Regions from separate parts of the Streptomyces sp. NPDC029139 genome, predicted to be linked through region 2. Evidence: riboswitches for the same ligand, from Rfam matches in the RefSeq annotation. Region 2 holds a riboswitch; each other region holds the start of a gene.
The links. Region 2 has a riboswitch for cobalamin ahead of ACZ4VW_RS09995 (ABC transporter substrate-binding protein). Riboswitches for the same ligand answer to the same signal wherever they lie in the genome.
Positions count from the first base shown of each region.

Region 1: it holds a riboswitch for cobalamin, as region 2 does, so the genes downstream of both, cobN (cobaltochelatase subunit CobN) here and ACZ4VW_RS09995 (ABC transporter substrate-binding protein) in region 2, are expected to answer to the same signal.
Region 3: it holds a riboswitch for cobalamin, as region 2 does, so the genes downstream of both, ACZ4VW_RS04420 (cobalamin biosynthesis protein) here and ACZ4VW_RS09995 (ABC transporter substrate-binding protein) in region 2, are expected to answer to the same signal.

Region 1 is NZ_JBVHWN010000004.1:361,368-365,524, reverse strand. It holds gene cobN (cobaltochelatase subunit CobN) at 1-2,366, opposite strand, end outside; cobalamin riboswitch at 2,405-2,541, opposite strand; gene ACZ4VW_RS12700 (cobalamin biosynthesis protein CobG) at 2,608-4,113, shown strand; gene ACZ4VW_RS12695 (precorrin-8X methylmutase) at 4,128-4,157, shown strand, end outside.
Region 2 is NZ_JBVHWN010000003.1:451,579-455,735, reverse strand. It holds gene ACZ4VW_RS10000 (glyceraldehyde-3-phosphate dehydrogenase) at 1-1,365, shown strand, start outside; cobalamin riboswitch at 1,518-1,714, shown strand; gene ACZ4VW_RS09995 (ABC transporter substrate-binding protein) at 1,754-2,782, shown strand; gene ACZ4VW_RS09990 (FecCD family ABC transporter permease) at 2,779-3,792, shown strand; gene ACZ4VW_RS09985 (ABC transporter ATP-binding protein) at 3,804-4,157, shown strand, end outside.
Region 3 is NZ_JBVHWN010000002.1:61,253-65,409, forward strand. It holds gene ACZ4VW_RS04405 (alpha/beta hydrolase) at 1-505, opposite strand, end outside; gene ACZ4VW_RS04410 (inorganic phosphate transporter) at 865-2,130, shown strand; gene ACZ4VW_RS04415 (hypothetical protein) at 2,144-2,365, shown strand; cobalamin riboswitch at 2,521-2,642, shown strand; gene ACZ4VW_RS04420 (cobalamin biosynthesis protein) at 2,675-3,637, shown strand; gene ACZ4VW_RS04425 (cobyric acid synthase) at 3,652-4,157, shown strand, end outside.

The DNA.
Region 1 (4,157 bases), on a different contig from region 2:
TCCAACGCGTGCACGGCGTGCGTGAGTTCGTCGGTGGTGGCGGCGAGGCGGGGCACGACCTGCTCACAGGCGAACCGCAGCACGGCGGCCACGTCGGGGCCGTGGGCCTCGGCGACCGCCGGGACCGCGTCCACGGACCAGTCCGCGGCCTCCATCGCCTCGACCAGCGCGCGCGCCGTCGCCTCCGCCTCGTCGGCGGTCGTACGGGTCGCGGCCGACTCGTCCAGGCCCAGGGCCTCGCGCAGACCCGGCAGGGCCTGCGTACCGCCCCAGATCTGCCGGGCACGCAGGATCGACAGGACCAGGTTGACCCGGGCCTCGCCGGTCGGCGCTCCGCCCAGCACGTGCAGACCGTCCCTGATCTGCGCGTCCTTGACCTCGCACAGCCAGCCGTCGACGTGCAGCAGGAAGTCGTCGAAGCCGTCGTCCTCCGGGCGGCCCTCCAGGCCCAGGTCGTGGTCGAGCTTCGCGGCCTGGATCAGCGTCCAGATCTGCGCGCGGATCGCGGGCAGCTTGGACGGGTCCATGGAGGAGATCTGCGCGTACTCGTCGAGCAGCTGCTCCAGGCGCGCGATGTCGCCGTAGGAGTCGGCGCGCGCCATCGGCGGCACCAGGTGGTCGACGAGGGTCGCGTGCACGCGCCGCTTGGCCTGCGTGCCCTCACCCGGGTCGTTGACCAGGAAGGGGTAGATCAGCGGGATGTCGCCGAGCGCCGCGTCCGGGCCGCACGCGGCGGACAGGCCCGCGTTCTTGCCCGGCAGCCACTCCAGGTTGCCGTGCTTGCCGAGGTGGACCATGGCGTCCGCGCCGAAGCCGCCGTCCTCGGCGCGCGCCGCGATCCAGCGGTAGGCGGCCAGGTAGTGGTGGGAGGGCGGGAGATCGGGGTCGTGGTAGATCGCGATCGGGTTCTCGCCGAAGCCGCGCGGCGGCTGGATGAGGATCAGCAGGTTTCCGCGCCGCAGGGCGGCGAGGACGATGTCGCCCTCGGGGTTGCGGGAGCGGTCCAGGAACATCTCGCCGGGCGGAGGGCCCCAGTGCTCCTCGACGTGCGTGCGCAGTTCCTCGGGCAGGGTCGCGTACCAGCGCTTGTAGTCGGCGGCCGGGATACGGACCGGGTTGCGGCTGAGCTGTTCCTCGGTCAGCCAGTCCTGGTCGTGGCCGCCGGCCTCGATCAGGGCGTAGATCAGCTCGTCGCCGTCGCCGGAGACCAGGCCGGGGATCTCCTCGACCGGACCGAAGTCGTACCCCTCGTCCCGAAGGCGTCGCAGCAGGGCGACGGCGGAGGCCGGGGTGTCGAGGCCGACCGCGTTGCCGATCCGCGAGTGCTTCGTCGGGTACGCGGAGAGGACCAGCGCCAGCCTCTTCTCGGCGTTCGGGATGTGCCGCAGGCGTGCGTGGCGGACGGCGATCCCGGCGACGCGGGCCGCGCGCTCGGTGTCGGCGACGTACGCCGGGAGGCCGTCCTCGTCGATCTCCTTGAAGGAGAACGGGACGGTGATGAGCCGGCCGTCGAACTCGGGGACGGCGACCTGGCTGGCGGCGTCCAGCGGGGAGAGCCCCTCGTCGTTCTCCTCCCAGGCCGAGCGCGAGCCGGTGAGGCAGAGCGCCTGCAGGATCGGTACGTCGAGGGCGGCGAGCGCGCCCGCGTCCCAGGCTTCCTCGTCGCCGCCCGCCTGCGCCTCGGCGGGCTTGGTGCCGCCGGCGGCGAGGACGGTGGTGATGATCGCGTCGGCGCCGCGCAGGCGGTCGAGCAGCTCCGGCTCGGGGGCGCGCAGGGAGGCGACGTAGAGGGGCAGGGCGCGGGCGCCGGCGTCCTCGATCGCCTCGCAGAGGGAGCCGATGAAGGCGGTGTTCCCGCTCATGTGGTGGGCGCGGTAGTAGAGCACGGCGACCGTCGGGCCGTCGGTCCGCCGCGGCTCGCGCTCCAGCGGACCCCAGGTCGGCGCGGCGGCCGGGGCCTCGAAGCCGTGGCCGGTCAGCAGCACGGTGTCGGAGAGGAAGCGCGCCAGCTGCTCCAGGTTCCCCGGGCCGCCGTGCGCGAGGTAGGCGTGCGCCTCGGTGGCGACGCCGATGGGGACGGTGGAGGTCTCCATGAGCTGGGCGTCGGGAGCCTGTTCGCCGGAGAGCACGACCAGCGGCAGGCCCGTCGCGCGCAGCGCGTCCAGGCCGTCCTCCCAGGACCGCAGACCGCCGAGGAGCCGTACGAGGACGAGGTCGACGCCGTCGAGGAGGCCGGGGAGCTCTCCCCCGGAAGTGCCCCCGAGGGCGAGGCGGGAGGGGTTGGCGAACCGGTACGTGACCGGACCGCCGGCCGCGCGGGCGCTGAGCAGGTCGGTGTCGGAGTGCGACAGCAACAGAATTCGCATGCGAGCGCAGGCCTTCCTCGGGGTTGTCCGCGCCCCGGGTGGTCGTGTGGACGGCGGGAGTTCCTGACTCACCGGGACGCGGGTGCGACCTGGCTCACAGTGGCGGGACCGCGCCGGATTCTCACCGGGCTTCCTCCCCGGGGCCCTGGGACCCCATGCCGTTCTGCATAGTAGATCCTGCCCCCGCCGGGCTGGGGGGTTGGCCGGATCACACCCGGTGGTCACGCGGATTCACGTGGGTATGCTCGCCGCCATGCCGCCCACCCCACCCACCACGCCCAACCCGGGCGAACCCCTCATACGGGACCGTGGCGACGCCTGCCCCGGGGCGCTCCGACTGCACCCCGCCGACGACGGCCGCCTGGCCCGACTCCGCCTGCCCGCAGGCTTGTTGACGTCACGTCAGGTCGAGGTGCTGGCCACCGCGGCGGAGGTTCTTGGCGACGGCCGGGTCAGTGTCACCTCCCGGGGGAACGTGGAACTGCGGGGCCTCGGGGAGGGCTGCGGCGCGGAGCTGGCGGAGCTGCTGGCACCGGCCGGGCTCCTGCCGTCCCCGACCCACGAACGCGTCCGGAACGTGGTGGCCTCACCGGCCGCGGGACTGGACGGACTCGGCGGCGGTGACGTGCAGTTGTGGGCGCGTGAGCTGGACGCGCTGCTGTGCGCGCGGGAGGGGACGGCAGCCCTTTCCGGCCGTTTCCTCTTCGTCCTGGACGACGGCCGGGGGGACGTGGCCGGACTCGGCGGAGATGTGACCTTGATCGCAGCGCGGGCCTGTGCGCCCGGCAACGAGGGCACGGACGGGGTCCGAACCCCGTACGGAACGGGCGGATCGGACGGATCGGACGGGCCGGTCGGGCTCGGCGAATCGGTCGGACCCGGCGGACCGGACGGACCCGGCGGACCGGTCGGGCCGTTCCGACCTGGATCCTCGGCGTCCGACGGTGGCGACGGCGCCCCGGGCGCGGACGCCTCGCGCGCGGACACGCCCCCACGCCCCGAAGCGCGCCCCGGCCCCGGCGCGTACCTCCGCGTGGGCGCCCAGGTCCTCCGGATCGACGCCACCGACGCGCCCCGTGCCGCGCTCGCCGCCGCGGAAGCCTTCCTGGCCGCCGCCCGGGCGGCGGGGAACGGCGCCTGGCGCGTCCGCGAACTGCCCGAGGGGCACGAGCCGGATCTGGCCGGCGCGCTCGCCCGGGCCGGGATCGCGGCCGAGCCCGTCGCCGCGCGGGAACTCCCGCACGGTGAACCGCCCGCGCCCGGAGTGCTCGGCGAGAGCGCCGTCTCGGTCCTCGCGCCCCTCGGCCGGCTGACGGCCGAACAGCTGCGCGCCCTGGCCGCCGGCGGCGGCGAGGTACGGCTCACGCCCTGGCGGGGCGCCGTCGTCACCGGTTTCCCCGACCGGACGGCCGCCGCGCGACGGCTGCGCGAACTCGACGCGTACGGCCTGATCACCGACCCCCACTCCCCCTGGGCCGGCGTCGGCGCCTGCACCGGACGCCCCGGCTGTGCCAAGTCCCTGGCCGACGTCCGCGCCGATGCCGTACCGGGTCGCTCCGCCGGCCTCCCCGTCCACTTCTCCGGGTGCGCGCGCCGTTGCGGCCACCCCCAGGGCCCGCCCGGCAGCTGGGTGGACGTCGTCGCCACCGCCGAGGACGCCTACCTGGTCGACGGCGTCCCCACGTCCCGTACACGCCTCACCGCGGCCGTCGCGACGGCCCGCGCCACCGCCCGCACAACGAGATGAGCGAGAACGACACGATGTTCGCCTACGAGAAGGACGGCGCGGAG
Region 2 (4,157 bases):
CTGCACCGCGAGCGGGACGTGACCGTCCTGCTGCACAGCCGCTCCCTGGTGAACAAGTCAGTGGTGAGCATCCTCAAGACCCACCGGTTCGCCCGGCAGATCGCCGGTGAGGAACTGTCGGTCACCGAGACGATGCCCTTCCTGCAGGCGCTCGCCGCGCTCGACCTCGGTCCCTCGCAGATCGACATCGGCATGCTCGCCGCGACGTACAAGACCGACGACCACGGTCAGTCGGTGGAGGAGTTCACCGCCGCGGCCGTCGCCGGCGCCACCGGTGCCAACAAGATCGAGCGCGGGGACGGGCGCGACGTCGTCCTCTACGGCTTCGGTCGCATCGGCCGCCTCGTCGCCCGCCTCCTGATCGAGAAGGCCGGCTCCGGCAACGGCCTGCGCCTGCGCGCCATCGTCGTCCGCGGTGGCGGCGAGCAGGATCTCGTCAAGCGCGCCTCGCTGCTGCGCCGCGACTCGATCCACGGCCAGTTCCAGGGCACCATCACGGTGGACGAGGCGACGAGCACGATCGTCGCCAACGGCAACACCATCAAGGTGATCTACGCCAACGACCCCTCCGAGGTCGACTACACGGCGTACGGCATCAAGGACGCCATCCTCATCGACAACACGGGCAAGTGGCGGGACCGCGAGGGCCTGTCGAAGCACCTGCGCCCCGGCATCGACAAGGTCGTCCTGACCGCCCCGGGCAAGGGCGACGTCCCGAACATCGTGCACGGCGTCAACCACGACACGATCAAGCCGGACGAGCAGATCCTGTCCTGCGCGTCCTGCACCACCAACGCGATCGTCCCGCCGCTGAAGGCGATGGCCGACGAGTACGGCGTGCTGCGCGGCCACGTGGAGACCGTCCACTCGTTCACCAACGACCAGAACCTGCTGGACAACTACCACAAGGCCGACCGCCGCGGCCGTTCCGCGCCGCTCAACATGGTCATCACCGAGACCGGAGCCGCGTCGGCCGTCGCCAAGGCGCTGCCCGAGCTCAAGGCGCCGATCACCGGCAGCTCGATCCGTGTCCCGGTGCCGGACGTCTCGATCGCGATCCTGAGCCTGCGGCTCGGCCGCGAGACCACCCGCGAGGAGGTCCTCGACTACCTCCGCGACGTCTCGCTGCACTCGCCGCTCAAGCGCCAGATCGACTTCACCACGGCCCCCGACGCCGTCTCGATGGACTTCGTCGGCTCGCGCCACGCCTCGATCGTCGACGCCGGTGCCACCAAGGTCGACGGCGACAACGCCATCCTCTACCTCTGGTACGACAACGAGTTCGGCTACTCCTGCCAGGTCATCCGCGTCGTCCAGCACGTGTCCGGCGTCGAGTACCCGACGTTCCCGACGCCCGTGGTCTGACCCGGGAGGCCCCACGGAGGGCCACCTCGGAGACCCGGCGCGTCCGGGGCCCGGTGAACGGGGCGGCGGTGGAGCGGTGCGACAGATCCCGAAGGGGTCGCGCGCCCTCCCACCGCCGCCCCGTCGGCGTACGGAGGGGCGGACAGGCGCTGTGGTAGCTTGCCGTAGCCAGTCGAACTCACGTGCGTGACGTACGCGAGTCAGGGAATCCGGTGCGAATCCGGAGCTGACGCGCAGCGGTGAGGGTGACGGGCGGGGCACGAAGTCACTGGACCGGGGAACCGGGCCGGGAAGGCGTCCCGTCCGGATGACCCCGAGTCCGAAGACCTGCTGGCGAATCCGTACGAAACGGGCCCCGCGTATGGGCCCTCGACGCCGAGGATGAGCCGTGCCTCTCGCCCGCACCCCCCGTTCCTTCGCCCTGCTCGTGTCCGGAGCGCTGCTCCTCACCGGCTGCGGCGCCGCCGACGAGGCCGGGCCGGCCTCGTCCGCCCCGGCGCGGACACTCGAGAACTGTGGCCGCACCGTGGAGATCCCGCCCGGCGGGCCGCGCCGGGCCGTCTCCCTGAACCAGGGCACCACCGAGATCATGCTGTCCCTCGGCCTCGCGGACCGCATGGTCGGGACCGCGACCTGGACCGACCCGGTGATGAAGGGACTGGAGAAGGCCGCCTCCGGCATCCCGAGGCTCGCGGAGAACAACCCCTCCTTCGAGAAGGTGCTGGACACCGAACCCGACTTCGTCGCCGCCTCCTTCGGCTCCACCCTCGGCAAGGGCGGAGTCGCCGGCCGCGAGCGGTTCGAGCAGCTCGGCGTCCCCACCTACCTCTCCCCGGCTGACTGCGTGGGCAAGGACAACAGCGGCGGAGGCGACGGCAAGCGCACCACGCCGCTCGCCATGGACACCGTCTACGGCGAAGTCCGCGACCTCGCCCGCGTGTTCGGCGTCGAGAAGCGCGGCGAGGAGCTCATCGCCCGCCTCAAGGCCCGGGTGGCCCACGCCACCGCCGGCCTCCGCGTCGCCGACGTCAGCGTCCTCTACTGGTTCTCCGACGCCAAGTCCCCCTACATGGCCGGATGTTGCGGAGCGCCCGGCATCATCACCCGGGAGACCGGCACCGAGAACGTCTTCGACGACACCACCGAGGAATGGCCCCAGATCACCTGGGAGTCCGTCGCCGACCGGAACCCCGACCTCCTTGTGATCGGCGACCTCACCCGCAAGGCGCAGTCCGGGGAGAGCGCCGCGAAGAAGATCGAGTTCCTGGAGTCCGACCCCGTCACCAAAACGATGGACGCCGTGCGCGCCAAGCGGTACGTGCTCCTCAGCGGTCAGGCCATGAACCCCACCATCCGTACCGTCGAGGGCATCGAACAGGTCTCCGCCGCCCTGCGCGCGCACGGCCTCACGAAGTGACCGCCGTCCTGCTGCGCCTCACGGCCGGATGCGCGGCGCTCGTCCTCTCCCTGGCCGTGGCCATCACCATCGGACCGGCGGACATCGGCGTCGGTGACGTGGCCTCCGTGGTCGCCTCCCACCTCGGTGGCAGCCCCTCCGGCATCGGCCCGATCCGGGACGGCATCATCTGGAACCTGCGGCTGCCCCGCACTCTCCTCGCCGCCGTCTGCGGGGCCGGTCTCGCCCTCTGCGGCGCCGTGATGCAGTCCCTGCTGCGCAATCCGCTCGCCGACCCCTTCGTCCTCGGCGTCTCCTCGGGAGCGTCGACCGGAGCGGTTCTGGTGGTCGTCCTCGGTGTCGGCGGGGGAGTGCTGTCCGTCTCCGCGGGCGCCTTCGCGGGGGCGGTGTGCTCCTTCGCCGCGATGCTCCTCCTGAGCCACACGCTGGGCGGCACCCCGGACCGGGTCGTCCTCTCCGGCGTCGCCTCGATGCAGCTGTTCTCCGCGCTCACCTCCTTCGTCGTCGTCACCTCCGCCGACGCCGAGACGACCCGCGGCGTGCTGTTCTGGCTGCTCGGTTCGCTCAGCGGTGCCGGCTGGAGCGACGTATGGCTCTGCCTCGCCGTCCTCGCCCTCACCCTGGCCGTCTGCCTCGGACACGCCCGTACCCTCGACGCCCTCGCGTTCGGGCAGGACGCGGCGGCCACCCTCGGCGTCCAGGTGGCCCGTGCCCGGCTCGTCCTGCTGTGCGCCACCGCGCTGCTGACCGCCGCGCTGGTCAGCTCCGCGGGCGCCATCGGCTTCGTCGGCCTCGTCCTGCCGCACGCCGCCCGCGCCCTCGTAGGCCCCGGCCACGGCCGGCTGCTGCCCGTCACCGCCCTCGGGGGCGCGGTCTTCCTGGTCTGCGTCGACACCCTCGCCCGGACCGTCCTCGAACCCCAGGAGGTGCCGGTCGGCGTCGTCACCTCGCTCGTCGGCGTCCCCGCGTTCGTCCTCGTCCTGTACCGGAGCCGGAGGGCCCACCGATGACACCCGGCCCCATGGCCCCCCTTCCCGTGACGTCCGACTCCACGACACTCGGCGCCGAACGCGTCGCGCGCACCGCCGGCGGGCGACTGATCGTCGACGGGGTCGACATCGCCCCGGAGCCCGGCACCACCACGGCGCTTCTCGGACCCAACGGCTCCGGCAAATCGACGCTGTTGAAGCTGCTCTGCGGAGTCCTGGAGCCGTCAACCGGTCTCGTCACCCTCGACGGCCGGCCCCTCGGGGACCTGCGCCGCCGGGACGTCGCCCGGCGCGTGGCGGTCGTCGAGCAGCAGGCCGACACCCTCGTCGAGCTCACCGTCGCCGAGGTCGTCCGCCTCGGCCGCATCCCCCACCGGCGGGCCTGG
Region 3 (4,157 bases), on a different contig from region 2:
GGCGGGTGGTGCCCATGCCGTGCAGGGCGATCACCCAGATGGGGCGGGGGCCGGGGACGAGCCAGGCGGGCAGCGTGCCGAGTTCCCCCGGGATCTCGACGTCCTCGTAGTCGAGCCCGAGCGCGGTGCGCGGGGTGCCGCTGTGGAGCTCGGGGGTGAGCCGGACCTTGGCGCCGGGTTCCAGGGCGCCGAGCTCCACCCGTTCCAGGCGGCGGACGACGGTGTCCGCGGTGTGCGGGACGCGGTCGAGGACGGGTCCGACGACGGCGTGGACCCCGGGGCCCTCGATCCCGTACGTACCGGGGCGCAGGGAGGCGAGGCTGCGGGTCAGGGTGACCCGGTCGGACTCGGCGGCGTGCACCGTGAGCCGGGGATCGCCCGGGAGGGGAAGTCCGGACGACGCCCTGAGGGCGGCGTCACTGGCGTACCGGCCGGCCGCCACCGCGGCCGCGCCGACACCGAGCAGAGTGGTGACGGCCGCTGCCGTCGCTGTAGCCGGGCGCACCGTCCCAGTGTCGGCAGGACGGGGCTCGGCTGCCACCGGACGGACCCGCCGGGCCGCTCCCGCGAGTGACATGGATCTCCTCGGCGGGTCCCCCGATCGGCTGACGGGGACCACGGGGCGTCCGGCTGGTGACACGGGCGGGCGGGGCGGAGGGGAAGGGTGCCGCCCGTGTGCCGTGACGGCACGGCTTCCGGGGGTTCCGGGGTGACCGCATCGTGGACAGAAGCGTGCCGGGGAACGCTAAGCGGAATCTCCGGACACTGGATCGGGACACCACGCAGCCCGACCCAGTTCACCTTCCGTTCACTCAGGTTGCTTACGTTCGTCGAGCCACTGACGTCGAACGATTGCCTGGGTAAATGGAACACATCACGCTGCTGCTCGCGATTGTGGTCGTGACAGCTCTCGTGTTCGATTTCACGAACGGTTTCCACGACACCGCCAACGCGATGGCGACGACCATCTCGACCGGTGCTCTCAAGCCCAAGACGGCGGTGGCCATGTCCGCCGTGCTCAACCTGGTCGGCGCGTTCCTGTCGGTGGAGGTTGCCAAGACGATCTCCAAGGGGCTCGTCAACGAGGAAGGCATCCAACCCGAGGTCATCCTCGCCGCGCTCGTCGGCGCGATCCTCTGGAACCTGCTGACGTGGCTGGTCGGTCTGCCGTCCAGCTCCTCCCACGCCCTGATGGGCGGCCTCATCGGCGCGACCATCGCCTCGATCGGCTTCAGCGGAGTCAACGGCGGGGTCGTCGTCACCAAGGTCCTCATCCCGGCGGTCGCCGCCCCGCTCGTCGCCGGTCTGGCCGCGATGCTCGCCGCCCGCCTGACGTACCGCCTCGACAGGAACGCCGGCAAGAAGACCACGGAGAAGGGCTACCGCGCCGGTCAGATCGCCTCGGCCGGTCTCGTCTCCCTCGCCCACGGCACCAACGACGCCCAGAAGACAATGGGCATCATCACCCTGGCCCTGGTCGCCGGCGGCGTCCTCGCCCCCGGCTCCAACCCGCCGGTCTGGGTCATCGTCTCCGCCGGTGTGGCGATCGCCCTCGGCACCTACCTCGGCGGCTGGCGCATCATCCGCACGATGGGCAAGGGCCTCACCGACCTCCAGCCGCAGCAGGGCTTCGCCGCCCAGACGAGCGCGGCCACGGTCATCCTGGCCTCCTCCAGCCTCGGCTTCTCGCTCTCGACCACGCACTCCTGCTCCGGCGCCGTCATGGGCGCGGGCCTGGGCCGCAAGGGCGGTGTCGTCCGCTGGTCGACCGCCACGCGGATGTTCGTCGCCTGGGGCCTGACCCTGCCGGCCGCGGGCCTGGTCGGAGCCGGCGCCGAGTACGTCGCCCGGCAGGGCGACTGGGGCGTCTACACCGTCGCGGCCTTCCTGGTCGCCTCCTGCGTCGCGATCTGGCTGGTCTCCCGCCGCCAGGTGGTCGACCACACCAACGTCAACGACGTCGACGCGGAGCCCGCGGGCGTCGTGACGACCGCCATCGCGGCCGTCACCCCGCCGCCGTCCGGTTCCGTCGCCGCCGTCGCGGACGAGGACCTGAAGACCACCATCCCCGCGCCGGCCCCCACGGACCCGGCGGCCCCCGCCGCCCCGACTGCGCCCGCATCGGTATAAGGAACGAAACGACATGAAGATCGACTGGGCAGCTCTCGGCTCCGTCTTCGGAGTCAGCCTCGTGGCGACCGTCGCCCTCGTGGGCCTCTTCACCCTCGGGATCGTCGGCCTCTCCAAGCAGGAGCAGGCCGCCGCCCAGGGAGGCTCGGCCACCCTGGCGCGCACCGGCGCGTACGCCTGCTTCGCCCTGTGCGCGGCGGCCGTCGTGTACGGGATCTCCCTCATCATGGGCTGACGCAACACGCTTCGACGACCGGGCGGGCCGCACCTTCGGGTGCGGCCCGCCCGGTCGTCGTTCGCGGTCGTCGTTCGGGCCTCGTGTGGTGCTTCGCACACTGTCTCACCGCAGGTCACAGGTGAGTTGACGGGTGTTCGCGCAGCGTGGTGGACTTCCGGGGCCAATACGGCGGCAAGTAGAGGAAGTCCGGTGCGAATCCGGCGCGGTCCCGCCACTGTGACCGGGGAGTCGATCCCCGGGAGCCAGGAACTCTCGCCGCCGGTCACGTCGATCCAGGGCGCGGACCCTGAGTGAGGACACAGCGCCATGCCCGGCCGCAGAGCAGCCACAGGTGTATTCGCGTACGGCGCCGCCGCCGGACTGGCCGCGGACCTGATCCTCGGCGACCCCCGCCGCGGCCATCCCGTCGCCGCTTTCGGACGGGCCGCCGGCTCCGTCGAGAGACGTCTCCGGCGCGACCACCGCGGGTGGGGCGCCCTCCACACGGCCGTCTGCGCGGGCGGTACGACGGCCCTCGGGGCCCTCGCCGCGCGTGCCGTACGGAACCGTCCCGCCGCCTCCGTCGCCCTGACCGCCGCCTCCGTCTGGGCCGTCGTCGGCGGTACGACCCTGGGCCGGGAGGCCCGCGCCATCGGCGGGGCCCTGACGGCCGGGGACCTGGACGTGGCCCGCGAGCGGCTGCCGCATCTGGTCGGCCGTGATCCGCAGGCCCTGGACGGACCGGCGATGGCCCGCGCGGTCGTGGAGTCCGTCGCCGAGAACACCTCGGACGCCGTCGTGGGCGCCCTGGTCTGGGGCGCCGTGGCGGGGGTTCCGGGCCTCCTCGGCTTCCGGGCCGTGAACACGCTCGACGCGATGGTCGGCCACAAGTCCCCGACGTACCGGCGCTTCGGCTGGGCCTCGGCCCGGCTCGACGACGTGGTCGGCTGGCCGGGCGCCCGGCTGACGGCCGCGCTCGCGACGGTCGCGGGCGGCGATCCCCGAGGGGCCCTGCGGGCCTGGCGCGCCGATGCGGGCAAGCACCCGAGCCCCAACGCGGGCCCGGTGGAGGCCGCGTTCGCCGGGGCCCTCGGCGTACGGCTCGGCGGGACCCTCTCGTACGGCGGCCGGGTCGAGCACCGGCCGGTGCTGAACGGGGAGGGCCGGGACGTGGACATCGCGGACATCGAACGGGCGGTACGGCTGTCGCGCCGCGTGACGGCGCTGACGCTCGCGGTGTGTGTGGGTGGACGGCTGGCCGTGACGGCCATGAAGCGGAGGCAGGCATGACGGGCGGCGGGCGGATGCGGAGTGGCGGACTGCTGGTCGCGGGGACCACGTCCGACGCGGGCAAGAGCGTCGTCACGGCGGGCATCTGCCGCTGGCTGGTCCGGCAGGGTGTGAAGGTCGCCCCGTTCAAGGGCCAGAACATGTCCCTGAACTCCTTCGTGACGCGGGAGGGCGCGGAGATAGGCCGGGCCCAGGCCATGCAGGCACAGGCGGCCCGGGTCGAGCCGACCGCGCTGATGAACCCCGTGCTGCTGAAGCCGGGCAGTGACCGCTCCAGCCAGGTCGTGCTGATGGGCAAGCCGGTCGGCGAGCTGAGCGCCCGCGGCTACCACGGGGGCCGGCAGAAGGAGCTCTTCGAGCCCGTCCTCGCGTGCCTGGAGGAGCTGCGGGGCACGTACGACGCCGTGATCTGCGAAGGCGCGGGCAGTCCGGCCGAGATCAACCTGCGGCGCACGGACATCGTGAACATGGGCATCGCGCGGGCCGCGCGGCTGCCGGTCCTCGTCGTCGGGGACATCGA